Regions from separate parts of the Pseudomonas sp. GW821-FHT09D08 genome, predicted to be linked through region 1. Evidence: predicted binding sites of a transcription regulator. Region 1 holds the regulator's gene; each other region holds the start of a gene.
What was found. Region 1 encodes FliA, which starts transcription of late flagellar genes. Its sites were predicted from a motif close to CTAAAGTTTNNNNNNNNNNNGCCGNTAA; they were not measured.
Positions count from the first base shown of each region.

Region 1 (5,000 bases):
CTCCGCCACTGGTTCCGGTACGGCTTCGACCACCGGCGCTGCCGAGGTGTCGGCCGGCTCGGCATAGCGCGCCAGGGCGGCCAGCAGTTCCGGAGTGGCTGCGGTGATCGGGGCACGCTCGCGCACTTCGCTGAACATGCCGTTGACCGCATCCAGTGCTTCGAGAATCACGTCCATCAACTCCGAATCAACGTGACGCTCACCCTTGCGCAGGATGTCGAACACGTTCTCGGCGATGTGGCAGCACTCCACCAGCTCATGGAGCTGGAGGAAGCCGGCGCCCCCTTTTACAGTATGAAAACCGCGAAAAATTGCATTGAGCAGGTTCGCATCATCCGGGCGGCTTTCCAGCTCGACCAGTTGTTCGGACAGTTGCTCTAAAATTTCGCCGGCCTCTACAAGGAAATCCTGAAGGATCTCTTCATCGGCGCCGAAGCTCATGTGGGTGCTCCTTAGAAGCCTAAACTGGATAACAGGTCATCTACGTCATCCTGACCTGACACAACGTCTTCACGTTTATCGGCATGAATCTGCGGACCTTCACCCTTGGCGAGATGTTTTTGTGGATCTTTTTCAGAGAGGATCGCTTCGCGGTCATGTTCGATGCCGGCAAAACGGTCGACCTGGCCGGCCATGAGTACCAATTTGAGCAGGTTGCTTTCCACTTCGGTGACCAACTGGGTCACACGCTTGATCACCTGACCGGTCAGGTCCTGGTAATCCTGGGCGAGCAGAATGTCATTGAGGTTGCTGGAAACCATGCGGTTTTCCTGCTCGCTGCGTGACAAGAACCCTTCGACCCGACGGGCCAGCTCACGAAACTCTTCCGCACCGACTTCACGGCGCATGAAGCGGCCCCAGTCAACGCTCAGGGCGTGGGCTTCCGTGGCCATGCCGTTGACCAGGGGCGTGGCGTTTTCCACCAGGTCCATGGTGCGGTTAGCCGCCGCCTCGGTCAGCCTGACCACATAGGACAGGCGTTCGGTGGCGTCGGTGATCTGCGAAATCTCTTCGGCCTGGGGCATGTGCGGGTCAATCTGGAAATTGACGATCGCGCTGTGCAGCTCGCGTGTGAGCTTGCCCACTTCCTGGTACAGGCCTCGGTCACGGGTCTGGTTGAGCTCATGGATCAACTGCACCGCGTCGCCGAACTGGCCTTTTTCAAGGCTGTCAACCAACTGGTGAGCATGCTTTTTCAGGGTCGACTCAAAGTCTCCCTGTGACGTTTCTTTATGCTCCATAGCTCCCCCGCGATGGCATCAGCCGTGGATGCGTTCGAAGATCTTTTCGATCTTCTCTTTCAAGGCCTGTGCAGTGAATGGTTTGACCACGTAACCGTTGACCCCGGCCTGGGCGGCTTCGATGATCTGTTCACGCTTGGCTTCGGCGGTCACCATCAACACGGGAAGGCTGCGCAATTTTTCGTCGGCACGCACGTGGCGCAACAAGTCGATGCCGGTCATGCCCGGCATGTTCCAGTCCGTTACCAGAAAGTCGATGCTCCCGCTGTTGAGGATCGGAATCGCCGTCAGACCGTCATCCGCCTCGACCGTGTTTGTGAACCCAAGGTCACGCAACAGGTTTTTTATGATCCGCCGCATCGTTGAGAAGTCATCAACGATGAGGATTTTCATGTTCTTGTCCAATTCGACCTCCAAGCAGTCTTAAACGCGCCCAGCACCTGGACGCGCCATTTCAATCAACAGGCATTACACAAAAAGGACTGCCAAGGGCACCACGGCCCGAGCCCGCGAAGGCCTATCACCTTCGCGGTATCGCTTTGCAATGCTCCCCACACTGCCTGTCAGCGCGCTCGCCACTCTCCCAGACGCCCCCGCAAGCGGGCCGCGCACTGGCTATGCAACTGGCTGACACGGGATTCGCTGACCCCCAGGACCTCACCGATTTCCTTGAGGTTCAGCTCTTCGTCGTAGTACAGCGCCAACACCAACCGCTCGCGCTCCGGCAAGTTGGCAATGGCGTCCGCCAACGCGCCCTGGAAACGCTCATCTTCCAGGTCACGGGACGGCTCCATATGCGCGCTCGCGCCGTCCTCGTGCAGCCCTTCGTGTTCGCCGTCCTGTAACAGGTCGTCGAAACTGAACAGGCGGCTGCCCAAGGTATCGTTCAAAATCCCGTAATAATCGTCGAGACTCAATTGGAGTTCGGCCGCAACTTCGTGATCTTTAGCGTCGCGACCGGTTTTTGCTTCAATTGCACGAATTGCGTCACTGACCATGCGTGTATTGCGGTGCACCGAACGCGGCGCCCAGTCACCCTTGCGCACTTCGTCGAGCATCGCGCCACGGATGCGGATACCCGCATACGTCTCGAAGCTCGCGCCCTTGCTCGCGTCGTACTTGGTCGACACTTCGAGCAGGCCGATCATGCCCGCCTGGATCAGGTCTTCGACCTGGACGCTGGCGGGCAGGCGTGCCAGCAGGTGATAGGCGATGCGCTTGACCAGTGGCGCATAGCGCTCGATCAACTCGCCCTGGCTGTCACGGGCAGATTTCTTGTAAGCGTTATAGCCGTTCGCTGTCATAGCACCGGTCCTGCACTCGTCTGATGCACCAATCGCTCGACGAAAAACTCCAGATGCCCCCGAGGGTTGGCAGGCAACGGCCAGGTATCGACCTTCTGGGCAATAGCCTTGAACGCCAATGCGCACTTGGAACGAGGGAACGCTTCGTAGACTGCACGCTGCTTTTGCACAGCCTTGCGTACACACTCGTCGTAGGGAACTGCACCGACGTATTGTAAGGCGACATCGAGAAAGCGATCCGTGACCTTGGTCAACTTGGCGAACAGGTTGCGGCCTTCCTGCGGGCTCTGGGCCATGTTGGCCAGGACGCGGAAGCGGTTCATGCCGTAGTCACGGTTAAGCAGTTTGATCAGGGCGTAGGCGTCGGTGATCGAGGTGGGTTCATCGCAGACCACCAGCAAGACTTCCTGCGCCGCGCGCACAAAGCTGACCACGGACTCGCCGATCCCGGCGGCGGTGTCGATCACCAGCACGTCGAGGTTGTCGCCAATGTCACTGAATGCCTGGATCAGGCCGGCATGCTGCGCCGGGCTCAGGTGCACCATGCTCTGGGTACCGGAGGCGGCCGGCACGATGCGGATCCCGCCAGGGCCCTGGAGCAGCACGTCGCGCAGCTCACAGCGCCCCTCGATCACATCGGCCAGGGTATGTTTGGGCGTCAGTCCCAGCAGAACGTCGACGTTCGCCAGCCCCAGGTCAGCATCCAGCAGCATGACGCGACGGCCAAGCTCTGCCAGGGCCAGGGACAAATTCACTGACACGTTAGTTTTCCCGACGCCACCTTTGCCGCCGGTCACCGCGATCACCTGTACGGGATGCATGCTGCCCATTTTATTTCTTTACCTTGTCTTGCTTAGACGCAGGCTACATGGCTTGGCCGCGTGAATCGCTTGCAGACCATCGATGTAGGTACATTTCACGGTGTTCATCGCACCTCAACCCACCCGTTTTGCCGGGTTGTGGTAAAGGTCGGCGAACATATCGGCCATCGCTTCCTCGCTAGGCTCTTCTTGCATTTGCACGCTGACGGCGCGGCTGACCAGCTGATGACGGCGCGGCAGATGCAAATCATCCGGGATCCGCGGCCCGTCGGTCAGGTAGGCAACCGGTAGTTCATGGCTGATAGCCAGGCTCAACACTTCGCCCAGGCTGGCGGTTTCATCCAGTTTAGTCAGGATGCAGCCGGCCAGACCGCAACGCTTGTAGCTATGGTACGCAGCGGTAAGAACCTGTTTCTGGCTGGTGGTTGCAAGCACCAGGTAATTTTTCGACTTGATGCCACGCCCCGCCAGGCTTTCCAGTTGCAGGCGCAACGCCGGATCGCTGGCCTGCAGGCCGGCGGTGTCGATCAGCACCACGCGCTTGCGCAGCAACGGATCGAGCGCGTTGGCCAGGGACTGGCCCGGATCGACATGGGTGACCGGCACATTGAGGATACGGCCCAGGGTCTTGAGCTGTTCCTGGGCGCCGATGCGGTAGCTGTCCATGCTCACCAGCGCGATGTTATTCGCGCCGTACTTGAGCACATAGCGCGCCGCCAGCTTGGCCAGGGTGGTGGTCTTACCCATGCCGGCAGGGCCGACCATGGCGATCACACCGCCCTCTTCCAGGGGTTCGATTTCCGGGGTGGCGATCATCCGCGCCAAGTGGGCCAGCAACATGCGCCAGGCCTGGCGAGGCTCTTCGATTTCGGTGGTCAGGGCCAGCAGGTCGCGGGACAACGGGCCGGACAGGCCGATGCGTTGCAGGCGGCGCCAGAGGTTGGCCTGGTGCGGTTTGCTGCCTTGCAGTTGGGTCCAGGCCAGCGAGCCCAGTTGCACTTCCAGCAGCTCGCGCAGACCGTTGAGTTCAAAACGCATCGAGTCGAAGACGCGCTGGTCGACTGCGGCGGCCGGGGCTGGCGCGGCAGGACGTGGCGGTTCGATGAACGTTGGCTCAACCAGCGGCTCGGCGGCGGTCAGCGGCAGGCCGGCGAACAACTGGCGATTGGTGGTGGCATCGCTGTCGCCACGCATGCTCAGCTCAGCCTGGGCCGAGACGATGCGCGAAGCGGTCTTGCGCAGCTCGTCTTCGAGCTCCATGTTCGGCACACGCGGCGCCAATGCCGAGGGGGTGTAGTCCAGGGCAGCCGTCAGCTCGACACCGCCGGCAATACGACGATTACCGATAATCGCGGCATCGGCGCCCAGCTCATCGCGGACCAGTTTCATGGCCTGACGCATATCGGCGGCGAAAAAACGCTTAACTTGCATAACCCACTACCCTCAGCCGTTGGGCCCTACTGTCGCGACGATAGTCACTTGCTTGTTGTCAGGAATTTCCTGATAAGCCAAAACGTGCAAATTCGGTACTGCCAGACGTCCAAACCGCGACAACATCGCCCGGACCGGACCCGCCACCAGCAGAATCACCGGTTGGCCCTGCATTTCCTGGCGCTGTGCGGCGTCGATCAACG
Region 1 covers NZ_JBWKOX010000007.1:165,735-170,734, forward strand. Annotated here, with positions in the region: gene AC07OP_RS15035 (chemotaxis protein CheA) at 1-441, opposite strand, end outside; gene AC07OP_RS15040 (protein phosphatase CheZ) at 453-1,241, opposite strand; gene AC07OP_RS15045 (chemotaxis response regulator CheY) at 1,260-1,634, opposite strand; gene fliA (RNA polymerase sigma factor FliA) at 1,805-2,545, opposite strand; gene fleN (flagellar synthesis regulator FleN) at 2,542-3,375, opposite strand; gene flhF (flagellar biosynthesis GTPase FlhF) at 3,481-4,797, opposite strand; gene flhA (flagellar biosynthesis protein FlhA) at 4,810-5,000, opposite strand, start outside.

Region 2 (5,000 bases), on a different contig from region 1:
CCAGGTCATCAGGGCGGAATTTGGCCAGGAAGTCATCGGCACCGACTTTCTTGACCATCGCCTGATTGAATACGCCCGACAACGAAGTATGCAGGATGATATGCAGTTTTTGCATGCGTGGATCGCTGCGTATCTCTGCAGTGAGGGTATAGCCGTCCATTTCCGGCATCTCGATGTCAGAGATCATCATCAAGAATTCTTCTTCCGGCTTCTTGCCTTCATCCACCAGCTTACGCAGGTAATCCAATGCCTGACGCCCGTCATTGAGGGCGACAACGTCCACGCCGACGGTTTGCAGGCAGCGAGTCACCTGTTTACGCGCCACCGAGGAGTCATCCACCGTCAGCACACGCAGCGAGACCGCCTTGTGCGCCGTTTCGGCGTCGACCACGCCCACGGAAATCGATTCCGAGGTGGGCGCCACTTCGGCGAGGATCTTCTCCACGTCGATGATCTCCACCAACTGGTTATCGACCCGCGTCACCGCCGTGAGGTAGTGATCGCGACCAGTGCCCTTGGGCGGCGGATGGATCTCTTCCCAGTTCATGTTGACGATGCGTTCCACCGAGCGCACCAGGAAACCCTGGGTCTTGGTGTTGTACTCGGTAATGATCACGAACGGGTTCTCGCGATCCTGCAGGCCAGCCGAACCGGTGGCCAGGGCCAGGTCAAGAATCGGGATAGTCGCACCACGAATATTCGCCACACCGCACACCACCGGACTGGACTTGGGCATGATCGTCAGCTTGGGACATTGCAGCACTTCCCGCACCTTGAATACGTTGATGCCATACAACTGCTTGCCATCCAGGCGAAACAGCAGCAACTCCAGGCGATTCTGCCCTACCAGCTGTGTGCGCTGGTTTACTGAATCCATTACTCCTGCCATGCCATGACTCCTACGCTAAAACCTTTGGCTATACCTACAAGGGCGGCGCGCCCCAACACTAAAACGGCACGAGCTTTGCTATTTGTTCAATTATGGACATTACAACGACAGTTTCCCGACGCCTTCACCTGACACGGTTTTGCAGATTGCTCTGCGTACCGTTGGCGCTGCTTGCCTTCAGCCTGGGCACCACGGCCCGTGCAGAGAACGTCACCTTGCCTGATCTACTTATCGGCGTCACCCAAGGCTTTCTTGAGTTCACTGTAGAAGATTATCTGGCAACCACACAGACGCCGGGGCGTTATGAAATCCAGGTCAACCAGTTGGACCCGCGTCTGCGCATGCCGATGTGCGACAAGGAATTGACAGCGACCCTGGAAAGTCCCGCCCAACCGATCGGGCGCGTAACGGTAAAGGTACGCTGCGAAGGTGCCTCGCCCTGGACCGTGTTCGTACCGGCTCAGGTCAAATTGTTCCGTGATGTGGTGGTGGTTGCCCGCCCGCTGAAGCGCACGGCCATCATCGATTTCGAGGATGTCGTACTGCGTGAGCGCGACATCAGCCAGATCAGCCAGGGCTACCTGACATCCCTGGACCAGGCCATCGGGCAGAGATTGACCCGACCAGTGGTCACCGACCAGGTGATTACCCTGGTGCACCTGGAACAGGCGGAGGTCATCCGCAAGGGCGACCAGGTGGTGATTTCCGCGAGCAGCGGCGGCTTGAATGTGAAAATGCCGGGCGAAGCGCTGTCCAACGGCGGCATGAGCGAACAGATTCGCGTCAAGAACCTCAACTCCAACCGCGTGATCAAGGCGCGAGTAACAGCCCCAGGGCAAGTCGAGGTCGCTTTATAGATTACTGGTACAGGACGCTGGGTTTTCCTACACTGTGCACGAGAGGCCCCGTGCGGAGATTTATTGTCATTCGCGCCTAAAGTTTGTCCGGGTATGGCCGAAAACATGGCAAGCGTCCAAATACCCAGAGGTTTTTTTATCATGGTCATCGATTTCAGCCGTTTGAATAACACCCCGACGACGTCAGGCACTACGCGCACCACCAGTCCCAAGGACAGCGTAGAAGCCAAGGCCCCGGCGCTGCCCGCCAAGGCAGAACAGGCCAGTGCCAGCCAAAGCGGGGAATCCGTACACCTGAGCAATGAGGCTCAACAGTTGCAGAAGGTCACTGACTCGCTGCGCGACCAACCGGTAGTCAATAAAGCCCGCGTGGCCGAATTGAAACAGGCGATCGCCGATGGCAGCTATAAAGTCGACAGCAACCGTGTAGCCAGCAAGCTGCTTAACTTCGAAGCCGAGCGCTAGGCAAAGGCCTGCGCAGGGCTTTTGGACGCTTAAAACCCAAGGCCAGCCATGCATCACGACGAACATTTGCTTCAACTGATCATTGATGATCTAGCGCCGACGCAACAATTGCTCGAGCTGCTCAAAGAAGAATCACTGGCCCTCTATGGCCGGGACATGCCGCTGCTGGAAGAAATTCTGGCACGCAAGCAGTCGTTGATCGTCCTGCTGGAACAGCACGGCAAAAAACGCAGCCAGATCCTCATCAGCCTCGGCCTGCCGGCAGACCACGACGGCCTGGCGCAATTGGCCAGCCACTCCTCGGTCGGCGATCAACTGCTGAGCCAGAGCAAAGAACTCAACCAATTGCTCGCCCAGTGCCAGGAAGCCAACCTGCTTAACGGTCAGTCGATCCAGCTTCAGCAAGCCACGACCGCCAACCAGTTGCGTATACTCCACGGCGGAGAGCCTCCGGCACTCTATAACGCCCAGGGCTCCACCTCTCGCCTGGTCAAGCCAAGCACCCGCAGCCAAGCCTGACACCGGTTTACAGCGCGGCCTATCCAAGGCCCGCCACATGCTGGCAAAATGCCGGTTCTTGCGTGTAGTCGTATTTTGTCTGGAGATGGAAGAACCGTGTTCAACGCCCTTAATGCGGAAGATGCCCCGCAGCCACCCAAGGTCCTCACCACGCCTCTGGAAATCGCCGGCACCTTGCGGATGCTGCAAGACAGCCATGACCCGCTGATCATCACTTTCCATGAACGCAGCCAGCGCTTCCAGAGCTACCTGGTGGACGTTAACCGCGACAGCAACACGCTGGCGCTGGACGAAATGATCCCCCGCGACGGCGAGCGCCACCTCGAAAACGGCGAACCCTTTCGCATCGAAGGTTTCCATGATGGCGTACGCGTCGCCTGGGAAAGCAATGGCACCTTGACCATCAGCGAAAAAGACGGCCACCGTATCTACACCGGCAGCCTGCCGGGCGAGGTTGTCTACCACCAGCGCCGCAATGCCTTCCGCGCCGCGTTGAAGCTGGCGCAACTGGTGAATATTGAGCTGGGCGGCGAGAAGCTTCAGCTGCCGATCAACGGCAAACTGCTGGATATTTCCGCCACCGGCTGCAAGTTGCGTTTTGAAGGCGATATTTCCGAGCGCCTGCAACTGGGCCAGGTCTACGACCGTTTTATCGCAGCCCTGCCGTTTGGCAGCATGACCACCGCCGTCGAACTGCGATACCTGCACTTCGAGGAAAGGATCAACACGACCTTTGCCGGTGTGCGCTTCCACAACATGAGTGGTTTGGTGCAACGCCAGGTCGAGCGTTTTGTGTACCAGCTGCAGCGTGAAGCACGACGGTTCGACAAAGACGACGATTTTTGATCCTTAACCATCGCAGCAAAAAAACGGGCAGCCCCTTTGGGATCTGCCCGTTTTTGCTTTCAGGGGCGCGCCCTGCTCAATTCGTGGGGATGCTCGTCCGGCCCCAGAGGCTCGGGTGGTCCTTCGAAGGCGGGCTCATCCACCGGCAGCTCCGGATCGACCTGCGGCTCGGGATCGGGGACAGTCTGCATCTGCTCCTGCACCACCTGCTCGTCCACCCGCGGGTCCAGCGCTGCCACCAGCGGTGAACTCGACATACTGTCGGGCATTGCCACGTGATGCAGGGGGGCATCTTCCACCTGGTGCAGATTGGTCACCGCCTTAGGCCGGATTCGCCACACCAGGATCAGCGCGCACAGACTGAAAAACGCATACAGCATCTGGCTGCCGAACAGCTTCATCACCACACCCGCCAGCAACGGCCCGACACTGGCGCCGATACCGTAGGTCACCAGCAGCATGGCCGTCAGCGATACCCGGCGATCCCCCTCTACATGGTCGTTGGAAAACGCCACCGCCAATGGATACAGGCAAAACTGCACGAGAGAACACAGGAAGCCCGCCACAAACAGCACTTCCAGCGGCACTTGGGTCATGATTGCCAACGGCAGTGCCGCCACCGCCAGGCACAAGGCGAAGCAGCGGATCAGCAGCGCGCGATCATAACGATCCGACAACCAGCCCAACGGCCACTGCACCAGCAACCCGGCAAAAATGCAGCTACCCATGAACAGGCCCACCTGTTCAGTGCTCAACCCTTGCTGGGAGGCATACAGCGGCGCCAGACCGTAGAACGAACCGACGATCAACCCCGCCCCCAACACCGTACTCAGCGACTGCGGCACACGCTTGATAAAGAAGCGCGGCTCCATCGGCGCAGGATGCAAGGCCGCCGGGTGAATGCGTCGGGTCATGGCCACCGGCACCAGGCACAAGGCGAAGCACAGCGCCACCAGCATCAGCAACTCCAGGCCAAGCTGGGGATGCATCACCAGTATCAACTGGCCCAATACCAGGCCCAGGTAGGAGGCGATCATATAACCGCTGAACACCACGCCACGCTGCTTGGCATCGGCCTGCTCATTGAGCCAGCTCTCGATGACCATGTACTGGCACATCATCCCCAGGCCCACGATTATCCGCAGCACAATCCAGGCCGGCAGCCAATCGACCAGGCCATGGCCCAGCACCGCCGCACCGACAATCCCGGCACAGGTGGCGTAGGCACGAATATGCCCAACCCGGGCAATCAGGCGATGCCCGATCTTGCCGCCCAGCACCAGGCCAAAGTAGTTGGCCGCCATCAGTGCACCCACCCATAGGCTGTCGACGTGGTCGGCCGCCAGGCGCAAGGCCAGGTAGGTACTGAGCAGGCCGGAGCCAATCAGCATCATCAAGGAGGCGAAATAAAGGGCTCGAAAAGA
Region 2 covers NZ_JBWKOX010000003.1:234,793-239,792, forward strand. Annotated here, with positions in the region: gene AC07OP_RS07225 (chemotaxis protein CheV) at 1-889, opposite strand, end outside; gene flgA (flagellar basal body P-ring formation chaperone FlgA) at 982-1,746, shown strand; gene flgM (flagellar biosynthesis anti-sigma factor FlgM) at 1,888-2,211, shown strand; gene AC07OP_RS07240 (flagella synthesis protein FlgN) at 2,260-2,730, shown strand; gene AC07OP_RS07245 (flagellar brake protein) at 2,827-3,576, shown strand; gene AC07OP_RS07250 (MFS transporter) at 3,636-5,000, opposite strand, start outside.
Region 2: the regulator FliA is predicted to act here: its motif matches at 1,823-1,850, upstream of flgM (flagellar biosynthesis anti-sigma factor FlgM).

Region 3 (5,000 bases), on a different contig from region 1:
CAGGCTGAAACCGGTGAGGGCGGCATCCAGCCAGGGTTGCGCAGCGTCGGTCCAGTGCGCCATCGCAGCGCCCAGCAGCAGGCTGCCGACCGCACCGATGGCCATGCTGGTCATGATTGCCGGCCAACCCAGGCGGGTGACCTGACGCCCTTGCCTGACCTCGCCGGCGCGGGTCCACTGCCACCAGCCGTAGACTTGCAGGGCGGCGTAGACCACTTGCAGCAGCATGTCGGAATAAAGCTTCACGTCATAGAACACCCAGGTGTACAGCAACACCATCACCAGGCCGATGGGCCAGCACCAGGGGTTTTGCTTGACCGTCAGCCAGACAGCGATCACCCCCAGGGCGGCGGCGAACAGTTCAAGCCCGGACATGGCGGTTCCTTGGGAGAGTGGGAGAGGGCGGGGATTGTAACCAGAGGCCAGCAATCTTCAAAACACAGTAAGGCAAATGTGGGAGGGGGCTTGCCCCGATAGCGGAGGGTCAGCTGCACATATGCAGACTGATGTATCGCCATCGGGGGCAAGCCCCCTCCCACATTTGGAGCAGTGTTAGACCTTGAACTGGCGCAAGAGGCCGTCGAGCTGCTCGCTCAGCCCGCGTAAATGCACGCTGGCCACGTTGGACTGCTCGGCCGCCATTGCGGTGCTGTGGGACAGGCTCGCAGCCTGGGTGACGTTCTGGTTGATGTCTTCCACCACATGGGCCTGTTGCAGGGTAGCGCTGGCAATCGAGGCATTCAAACCGTTGAGGTTGTGCAGCGCCTGGCCGATGGCGGTAAGGCTGGCACCGGCCTGGCCGGCTTGTTCGATGGTCAGTTGCGAGGCGCTGTGGCTGTCGCTGATCACCTTGACCGCAGCTTCCGAGTGACCTTGCAGGCGCTCGATCATCGCCTGGATCTCGGCGGTGGATTTTTGCGTGCGCTGGGCCAGCAGGCGGACTTCATCGGCCACCACGGCAAAACCACGGCCTTGTTCCCCGGCGCGCGCCGCTTCGATGGCGGCGTTGAGGGCCAGCAGGTTGGTCTGGTCGGCGATGGAGCGGATCACTTCCAACACACCACCGATCTGCGTGCTTTCGCTGGACAAGGTGCGGATCACTTCCACGGCCTGGCTGATGGTGGTGGAGAGCTGGTCGATCTGCTGCAGGCTGCTGTCGATATTGACCTGGCCTTGCTGGGCCTGGGCCTGGGCATCGCGCATTTCGCTGGCGGCGTGTTCGGCGTTCTTGGCCACGTCCTGCACGCCGTAGGTGACTTCATTGATGGCGGTGGCCACCAGTTCCATCTGCTGGGACTGCTGCTGGCTGCGGTCGTGGGCCTGGGTCGCGTTGTTGCCCAGTTCCGTGGAGGACTGGCCCAGGGCGTTGGCGCACACCTGCAACTGGCTGACGACCTGGCGCAGCTTGGCCGTGAAACTGTTGAAGTGCTGGGACAGTTGGGTGACTTCGTCGCGGCCGTGGGTATCGAGGCTGCGGGTCAGGTCGCTTTCGCCGCTGGCGATATTGCCCATGGCGTTCACCGCATCCTGCAGGGGGCGCACGATGCTGCGGGCAATCAGCGAGACCAGCAGGGCCATCACCAGCGCGATGCCCAGGCCGATTAACGAGGTTTTCCATACCTGGCCGCTGAACTCGGCTTGCACATCGTCGACGTACACGCCGGAGCCGATGATCCAGCCCCACGGCTCGAACAACTGGATATACGAGGTTTTCGCCACCGGCGCCTCCGCACCCGGCTTCGGCCAGCGGTAGTTGATGATGCCGGCCCCCTTGGCCTTGGCCAGGATCACGAACTCGTTGAACACGGCAAACCCGTCGGGATCGCGGATGGCCGAGAGGTTCTGGCCGTCCAGCTTGGGGTTGGCCGGGTGCATGATCATCACGGGGGTGAGGTCATTGATCCAGAAATAGTCGTCGTGGTCATAGCGCAAGCCGCGCACCGCGCTCAGGGCTTGTTTTTGCGCGGCTTCGCGGGTCATCACGCCGGTGGTTTCGAGGCTGTGATAAAACGTCAGGATCCCGCTGGCGGTCTGGACCACGTGCTGGGTCTGCTGGCGCTTGGCCTGGTACAGGTCGTCGTGGATCTGCTTGAGCATCAGCAAACCCAGGGCCATCAGCATCAGCACGGCGACGATCAGGATCATCCAGAGGCGTCGGCTGATCGACATATTGCGCAAACTGTTCATCGTCCTGTCACTCCGGGCTTTTTATAATTGTGGGCGTCGCATCGACTTTTACGCCTTGTCTGATAGGCTTTCGGCCTGAAATCGCAAAACCTGAGTACTGCCTGATTTTTCACAGAATTTTTGCAGGCCGGCATTGACCATGGTCAACACCGGGCACTTGAGTGCGCTCGTCAGTGAACCATTAAAAGATTGATAAGGCATGCCACCGCGCATGACCTTTGGGGGAAGCATGGATTTTTGGACCGCCATTCAGGCATTGATTCTTGGCGTCGTGGAGGGGCTTACCGAGTTCCTGCCGATCTCCAGCACCGGACACCAGATTATCGTCGCCGATTTGCTCGACTTCGGCGGCGAACGCGCCATGGCGTTCAACATCATCATCCAGCTGGGTGCGATCCTTGCGGTGGTCTGGGAATTCCGGCGCAAGATCCTCGATGTGGTCACCGGCTTGCCGACCCAGCGCAACGCCCAGCGCTTCACGGTCAACCTGCTGATCGCGTTCCTGCCCGCCGTGGTGCTGGGGGTGATCTTTGCCGACCTGATCCACCATTACCTGTTCAACCCGATCACCGTGGCCACCGCGTTGGTGATCGGCGGCATTGTCATGCTGTGGGCCGAACGCCGCGAGCATGAAGTGCACGCCGAAAGCGTCGATGACATCACCTGGAAAGACGCGCTCAAGGTCGGTTTTGCCCAGTGCCTGGCGATGATCCCGGGTACGTCGCGCTCCGGCTCGACCATCATCGGCGGCCTGCTGTTCGGCCTGTCGCGCAAGACCGCCACCGAGTTTTCGTTCTTCCTGGCCATGCCGACCATGGTCGGTGCGGCGGTGTACTCGGGCTACAAATACCGCGACCTGTTCCAGCCGGCGGACCTGCCGGTGTTCGCCATCGGCTTCGTCACCTCGTTCATCTTCGCGATGATCGCGGTCAAGGGCCTGCTCAAGTTCATCGCCAGTCATAGCTACGCGGCGTTCGCCTGGTACCGCATTGCGTTCGGCCTGCTGATCCTGGCGACCTGGCAATTCGGCTGGATCGACTGGGCAGCGGCCAAGGCATGATGATTCAGCATCCGCGCTTGAAAGCGGCGATCTTTGTGCTGCTGTGCGCGGCGCCGCTGGTGGGGTCGGTATTGGTGTGGCAACGCGGCGAAACCGTGATCCCGCTGGTGGCCTATGGGGTGGTCAGCGTGATCGCGTTTTTCCTGTATTGGAGCGACAAGCGCAAGGCTCGCACCGACAGTTGGCGCACTCCGGAAAACATCCTCCACGCCGTGGAACTGGCGGGCGGCTGGCCGGGGGCGCTGATTGCCCAGCAGGTGTTCCGGCACAAGACGCGCAAGGTGTCTTACCAGGTGCTGTTCTGGGTGATCGTGTTGCTGCATCAGGTGTTCTGGCTGGACCAGTTGTTCCTCGGCGGCACGCTACTGTCCGTTCTCTAGCAGCAACCCGACCTGCGTGCGCTTGGGCAGTTTGCTCACCACCAACTGGTGGGAGCGCTGCAACAGGCTACGCAGTTCCTCGGCGCCCAGCGGGTAGGGCGTGTTCATGATGATCCACTGCGCGCGTGCCAGGTACGGCGCCGGGTGGATGCCGGGACGGTCCACATGGCCGAGGAACAATTCCTTGTCGACCTTGAACGCCAGCGAGTCGCCGCGCAGATTCTGCAGGGCGAACATCTTGTTGCCGGCGATCGAGAACACCCGCACGCCGCCCCATTTGTAGTCTTCCCGCGCGCCGGGCAGGCTCAGGCAGAACGTCGCGACCTGTGCTTCGGTCATTTTCATAGCAGGCGGTCTCCGCAGCTTTTGAAGCCTTCTTCCAGGTAATCGATCCAGGCGCGAATCGCCGGCAGCACGCCACGGCGATGCGGGTAGACGGCCTGCAGCCAGCCGCCCGGCAATGACCACTCCGGCAGCAACTGTACGAGCCGGCCGCTGGCCAGTTCTTCTTCGCAGTACATCATCGGCAGCACGGTAAAGCCCAGGCCCATGATGGCGCTGGCCTTGCGTACGTTGAAGTCATCGACGCCCAGGCGCGCTTCCATCACCAGGTCGTGGGGGTTGCCTTCGGGATCGAGGATGCGTTGGTGCACCATGCGGTCAGCTTCCAGCGCGCCGAGTATCGGCAGTTGCTTGAGGTCGTCGAGGCTGTTGATGTGCCGACCGTGCAAAAAGTTCGGGCTGGCGACCAGGGCCGTCTGGGCGGGGCGCAGGCGCTTGGTGACCAGCAGCGGGTCTTCATCGCCCAGTTCGCGCACGCGCAGCGCCACATCGATGCCTTCGGCTACCAGGTCGACACGGCGGTTGACCAGGGTCATCTCCAGCTGCACCTGGGGGTGGGCAGCCAGGAAACCCGCGACCACATCCGGCATCATGTTTTGCGCCAGGCCCACCGGACACGTCACCCTCAGCCGCCCACGGGGTTCGCTGGACATGCTGGCGACGGCCTCGTCGGCCATTTCCGCTTCGAGCAGCATCGCCTGGCAGTGGCGCAGGTAGCGCTCGCCGACGGCGGTCAGGGTCAGTTGCCGCGTGGTGCGTTGCAGCAGGCGCGCGCCGAGGCGTTCTTCCAGCTCGGCAATGCGCCGCGACAGCCGCGACTTGGGAATGCCCAACAGCCGCCCGGCCGCCGCAAAGCCGCCGGCTTCGACGACTTTGGCAAAATAGTAGAGGTCGTTGAGGTCTTGCATGGTCAGCCTATTGTCCTGTCAGTGGGACAAACTATCGCATTTCAGGCGTCTTATCGACTATTGGTTTCATGCGTAGCATCCCCTCCATCTGATCGCCACTGTCGATCCCACACTCGGAGATCC
Region 3 covers NZ_JBWKOX010000001.1:370,419-375,418, reverse strand. Annotated here, with positions in the region: gene pnuC (nicotinamide riboside transporter PnuC) at 1-375, opposite strand, end outside; gene AC07OP_RS01525 (methyl-accepting chemotaxis protein) at 553-2,187, opposite strand; gene AC07OP_RS01520 (undecaprenyl-diphosphate phosphatase) at 2,417-3,247, shown strand; gene AC07OP_RS01515 (DUF1294 domain-containing protein) at 3,244-3,627, shown strand; gene AC07OP_RS01510 (MmcQ/YjbR family DNA-binding protein) at 3,610-3,972, opposite strand; gene AC07OP_RS01505 (LysR substrate-binding domain-containing protein) at 3,969-4,877, opposite strand.
Region 3: the regulator FliA is predicted to act here: its motif matches at 2,255-2,282, upstream of AC07OP_RS01525 (methyl-accepting chemotaxis protein).

Region 4 (5,000 bases), on a different contig from region 1:
CAGGCCCCAATCGTCGTACATGCGCGCATGCAGGAAGTACTGATTGATCGCGACCAGTTCATTGGCAAGGATTTTGTTGAGTTGCTGGATGACTGAAATGTCGCCTTTCATGACTGGGGTCCTGCCCTGTAGTAGCTGTGTATAAGGCGGAGTTTGAGCGGCGAAAACCCTAGTGTCAAACCTAAGTTATTGAATAATAAATGAAAATTAATCGGAATAAGAATGTTTGTGTTCCGCGTCTTAGCGCTAACTAATTGAATTACAGGCATAAAAAAAACCGGACACTCGGTCCGGTTCTTCAAAACACGCCTATTTAAGCGTGTGTAAATTCTGCTGAGTAGGGAACAGCTGCCTGGGCTGTTTGCAGCTGCGTCAGGGTTTCCCGTACCACTTGCTTGGCGAGGCAAGCACATTTACCACATTGACTGGCAACGCCGGTGGTTTCACGCACTTCCTTGTAGCTGCAGCAACCTTCATAGATTGCTTCGCGGATTTGTCCGTCGGTGACGCCGGTACACAGGCACACATACATAAGGGAGAACCGTCGCGGGTTTAAGGCTTAAGTGCGATGGATCTTAATGTTAACGAGAATGATTGTCAAAGTAGATTCGTAGGGTATTCGCCTGCACCGCCCTCACGCTGACGAACGGTTTTTTCAGTGTATGATGGTCGGTCTTCACGAAGCGTGACTGCGTCACAGGGCTGTCGCTTGAATGCGGCAGACTCAAGGCCGGTCCTTTTACTTCAATCGTCACCCTTACATCAGGAGATACCCAATGAGCGTACTCGTCGGCAAACAAGCCCCGGATTTCGACGTACCTGCCGTGCTCGGCAATGGCGAAATCGTTGACAGCTTCAAACTGTCTGAAGCCATCAAAGGCAAATACGGCCTGGTGTTCTTCTACCCGCTGGACTTCACCTTCGTCTGCCCTTCGGAGCTGATCGCTCTGGACCACCGCATGGACGATTTCAAGGCACGTAACGTTGAAGTGGTTGCCGTTTCCATCGACTCCCATTTCACCCACAACGCCTGGCGCAACACGGCCATCAACGATGGCGGCATCGGCAAAGTCAAATACACCATGGCTGCCGACATGAAGCACGACATCGCCAAGGCCTATGACGTTGAATCCGAAGGCGGCGTGGCGTTCCGTGGCGCGTTCCTGATCGACGACAAAGGCGTTGTGCGCTCCCAGATCATCAACGACCTGCCGCTAGGCCGTAACATGGAAGAGCTGATCCGTCTGGTCGACGCCCTGCAATTCCACGAAGAGCACGGAGAAGTCTGCCCTGCCAACTGGAAAAAAGGCGACAAAGGCATGAACGCTTCGCCAGAAGGCGTTGCGGCTTACCTGACCGAGAACGCTGGCAAGCTGTAAGCCGGATTCGCGGGACAAAAAAAACCGGCCTGAGAAGGCCGGTTTTTTTGTGCGCGGGATTTGACCTCAGTCGCCGAAGTCTTCCCAGCCGCCCATCTGCTTCCAGCGGTTGACGATGCCGCAGAACAGCTCGGCGGTCTTCTCGGTGTCGTAGCGTGCCGAGTGGGCTTCGCGACCGTCGAAGTCGATGCCGGCCGCCTGGCAGGCCTTGGCTAATACCGTCTGGCCATAGGCCAGACCAGCAAGGGTGGCGGTGTCGAAACTGGAGAACGGGTGGAACGGATTGCGCTTCATGTCCAGCCGCGTCACGGCGGCGTTGAGGAAGCCCAGGTCGAAGCTGCTGTTATGCCCGACCAGGATCGCGCGCTTGCAGCCATTGGCCTTCAAGGCCTTGCGTACGCCACGGAAGATATCGGTGAGTGCCGCCTCTTCGCTGACGGCCATGCGCAGGGGGTGATCCAGTTTGATCCCGGTGAACTCCAGGGCTGCCGCTTCGATATTGGCACCTTCAAACGGCTCGACGCGGAAGAAGTGGGTGTGCTCCGGATACACAAAGCCCTGTTCGTCCATGCCGATAGTCGTTGCGGCGATTTCCAGCAGTGCATCGGTGGCGCAATTGAAGCCGCCGGTTTCTACGTCGACAACGACAGGCAGGTAGCCGCGGAAACGTTCGGCCATCGGATGGCGCGAACCACCACCGCCACCGTGTTCCTGGTCGTCATCGTAATGGTCTTCACTCACTTGCTTTCCTCCAGCAGGCGCCAGCGCAGTGTTTCACCGGCGCGCAGCGGGATAACGGTCAGCTCGCCAAATGGCAGGCTGGCGGGGGCGGTCCAGTCTTCACGGACCAGGGTGATACGGTCGGTATTCGCCGGCAGGCCGTAGAATCGCGGGCCATTGAGGCTGGCGAAACCTTCGAGTTTATCCAGGGCGTTGCGCTGTTCGAACGCTTCGGCATACAGCTCGATGGCGGCGAACGCGGTGTAGCAACCGGCACAACCGCATGCCGCTTCCTTGGCGTGCTGGGCGTGGGGCGCAGAGTCGGTGCCGAGGAAGAATTTCGGATTACCGCTGGTCGCGGCATCCAGCAAGGCCACCTGGTGGGTGTTGCGCTTGAGGATCGGCAGGCAATAGAAGTGCGGCCGAATCCCGCCCACCAACATGTGGTTGCGGTTGTACAGCAGGTGATGGGCGGTGATGGTTGCGCCAACGTTGGCCGAGGCCTCGGTGACGAACTGCACGGCATCGGCCGTGGTGATGTGCTCGAACACCACCTTGAGGGTCGGGAACAGCTCGACTACGCGGCGCATGTGCTCGTCGATGAAGATTTTCTCGCGATCGAACACGTCCACGTCGCCACGGGTGACTTCACCGTGGATCAGCAGCGGCATGCCGACTTCGGCCATGGCTTCGATGGCCGGCAGGATCTTGTCGATACTGGTCACGCCGGAATCGGAGTTGGTGGTCGCGCCGGCCGGGTACAGCTTGGCGGCGTGCACGAAACCGCTGGCCTTGGCCTGGCGAATTTCTTCGGGCTGGGTGCGATCGGTGAGGTAGAGCACCATCAACGGTTCGAAGCGGCTGCCGGCCGGCCGTGCAGCGAGGATGCGCTGGCGATAGGCGTCGGCTTCGGCGGCGTTACGCACCGGTGGTACCAGGTTAGGCATGATGATGGCGCGGCCAAACGTACGCGCTACATCGGCCACGGTTTGGGGCAACGCAGCACCATCGCGAAGATGAATATGCCAGTCGTCGGGACGCAGCAGGGTCAGGCGGTCGGACATTGGGGATTCCAGGCGGGTCAATCTGGTGGGAATGCTACCGGAAAAGACTCTTGCAGGCACTCGCTATCAAGTTTTGCAGGATGCATCCGATAGCCTTTCGTATGCCTTATCGATGTATGACGCTTTGAAGTGTTGTAGAAACCAGTGGAGCCTCCCGTGCGCCAGCATTATCTAGCCCTGCTCAGTGTGTTCGCCAGCCTGCCTGCTATGGCCCTCACGTTCCAGACGCGTCTGGAGAACATTGAGTGGAAGGTGGAGGGGGACAAGTTCGAGTGCCGCCTGAGCCAACCGATCACCGACTTCGGTTCGGGTGAGTTCGTGCGCCGGGCCGGCGAGCAGGCGACGTTTCGTCTGAAAGCCTATAACGGGTCGCTGGGCGCAGGGTCGGCCACCTTGTTGGCCGCCGCAGCCCCCTGGCAGCCCGGTCGGGGTGACATCAATCTCGGCGCCGTACGTGCCGGCAGCGGTGATGTGCTGTTCAACAGCTCTCAGGCCCAGGCCGGGCGTCTCTTCAACGGTTTGCTCGATGGACGCTCGCCCACGGTGCGTCACTATGGACGCGAGGGTGGCTATTCGGAGATTCGCCTGCTGCCGGTGAAATTCAACAAGGCCTACAGCGACTATCAGCTGTGCACGGCCAAGCTGCTGCCGATGAATTACGATCAGGTCAAGCAGACCGAAGTGGGCTTCCCCGGTGGCGGCATCGAGCTGGACGCTGCGGCAAAGCAGAAGCTGGCGGTGATTCTCGAATTCATGAAGGCGGACCCTACCGTCAACCATATCGAATTGAACGGCCACTCGGACAACAGCGGCAATCGCCTGAGCAACCGTGATGTTTCACGCCGTCGTGCGCTGGCGGTGATGGACTACTTCAAGGCCAACGGTATTCCTGAGTCTCAGATCACTCTGCGGTTCCATGGTGAAAGCTACCCCTTGGCGCCCAACACCACTGCCGCCAACCGGGCCCGTAATCGCCGTGTGAATATTCAGCTCGAACGCGTGGCTGCCCCTGAGAAACCGGCCCCCCAGGCCACGGGCCCGAGCAACCCGGCACACACCTCCTGACGTGCGACCATCGGTCGCTCGCTCGACATAATCTGTCGCTTTATCTTCATTTGCTGTCGCGCCCCTGTAAATTCACGGTTTTGATCGGTAGAATCGACGCCTTTCCGTACAACCCCGTGGAGTGATGGCATGGCCGACGTAAACAAGGTCGTTCTCGCGTATTCCGGCGGCCTGGACACTTCGGTGATCCTCAAGTGGCTGCAGGATACTTATAACTGTGAAGTGGTGACCTTCACCGCTGACCTGGGTCAGGGCGAAGAGGTCGAACCTGCACGTGCCAAGGCGCAAGCCATGGGCGTGAAAGAGATCTACATTGACGACCTGCGCGAAGAATTCGTCCGCGATTTCGTCTTCCCGATGTTTCGCGCCAACACCGTCTACGAAGGCGAGTACCTGCTGGGTACTTCCATCGCACGTCCGCTGATCGCCAAGCGCCTGATCGAAATCGCCAACGAAACCGGCGCTGATGCCATTTCCCATGGCGCTACCGGCAAGGGCAACGACCAGGTGCGTTTCGAACTGGGTGCCTACGCGCTCAAGCCTGGTGTGAAAGTGATTGCCCCGTGGCGTGAATGGGACCTGCTGTCCCGTGAAAAGCTGATGGATTACGCTGAAAAGCACGCGATCCCGATCGAGCGTCATGGCAAGAAGAAGTCCCCGTACTCGATGGACGCCAACCTGCTGCACATCTCCTATGAAGGCGGCGTGCTGGAAGACACCTGGACCGAGCACGAAGAAGACATGTGGAAATGGACCGTCTCCCCGGAGAACG
Region 4 covers NZ_JBWKOX010000002.1:147,731-152,730, reverse strand. Annotated here, with positions in the region: gene bfr (bacterioferritin) at 1-111, opposite strand, end outside; gene AC07OP_RS03690 (bacterioferritin-associated ferredoxin) at 314-532, opposite strand; gene AC07OP_RS03685 (peroxiredoxin) at 777-1,379, shown strand; gene rnt (ribonuclease T) at 1,446-2,120, opposite strand; gene pyrC (dihydroorotase) at 2,117-3,163, opposite strand; gene AC07OP_RS03670 (flagellar protein MotY) at 3,320-4,228, shown strand; gene AC07OP_RS03665 (argininosuccinate synthase) at 4,358-5,000, shown strand, end outside.
Region 4: the regulator FliA is predicted to act here: its motif matches at 3,229-3,256, upstream of AC07OP_RS03670 (flagellar protein MotY).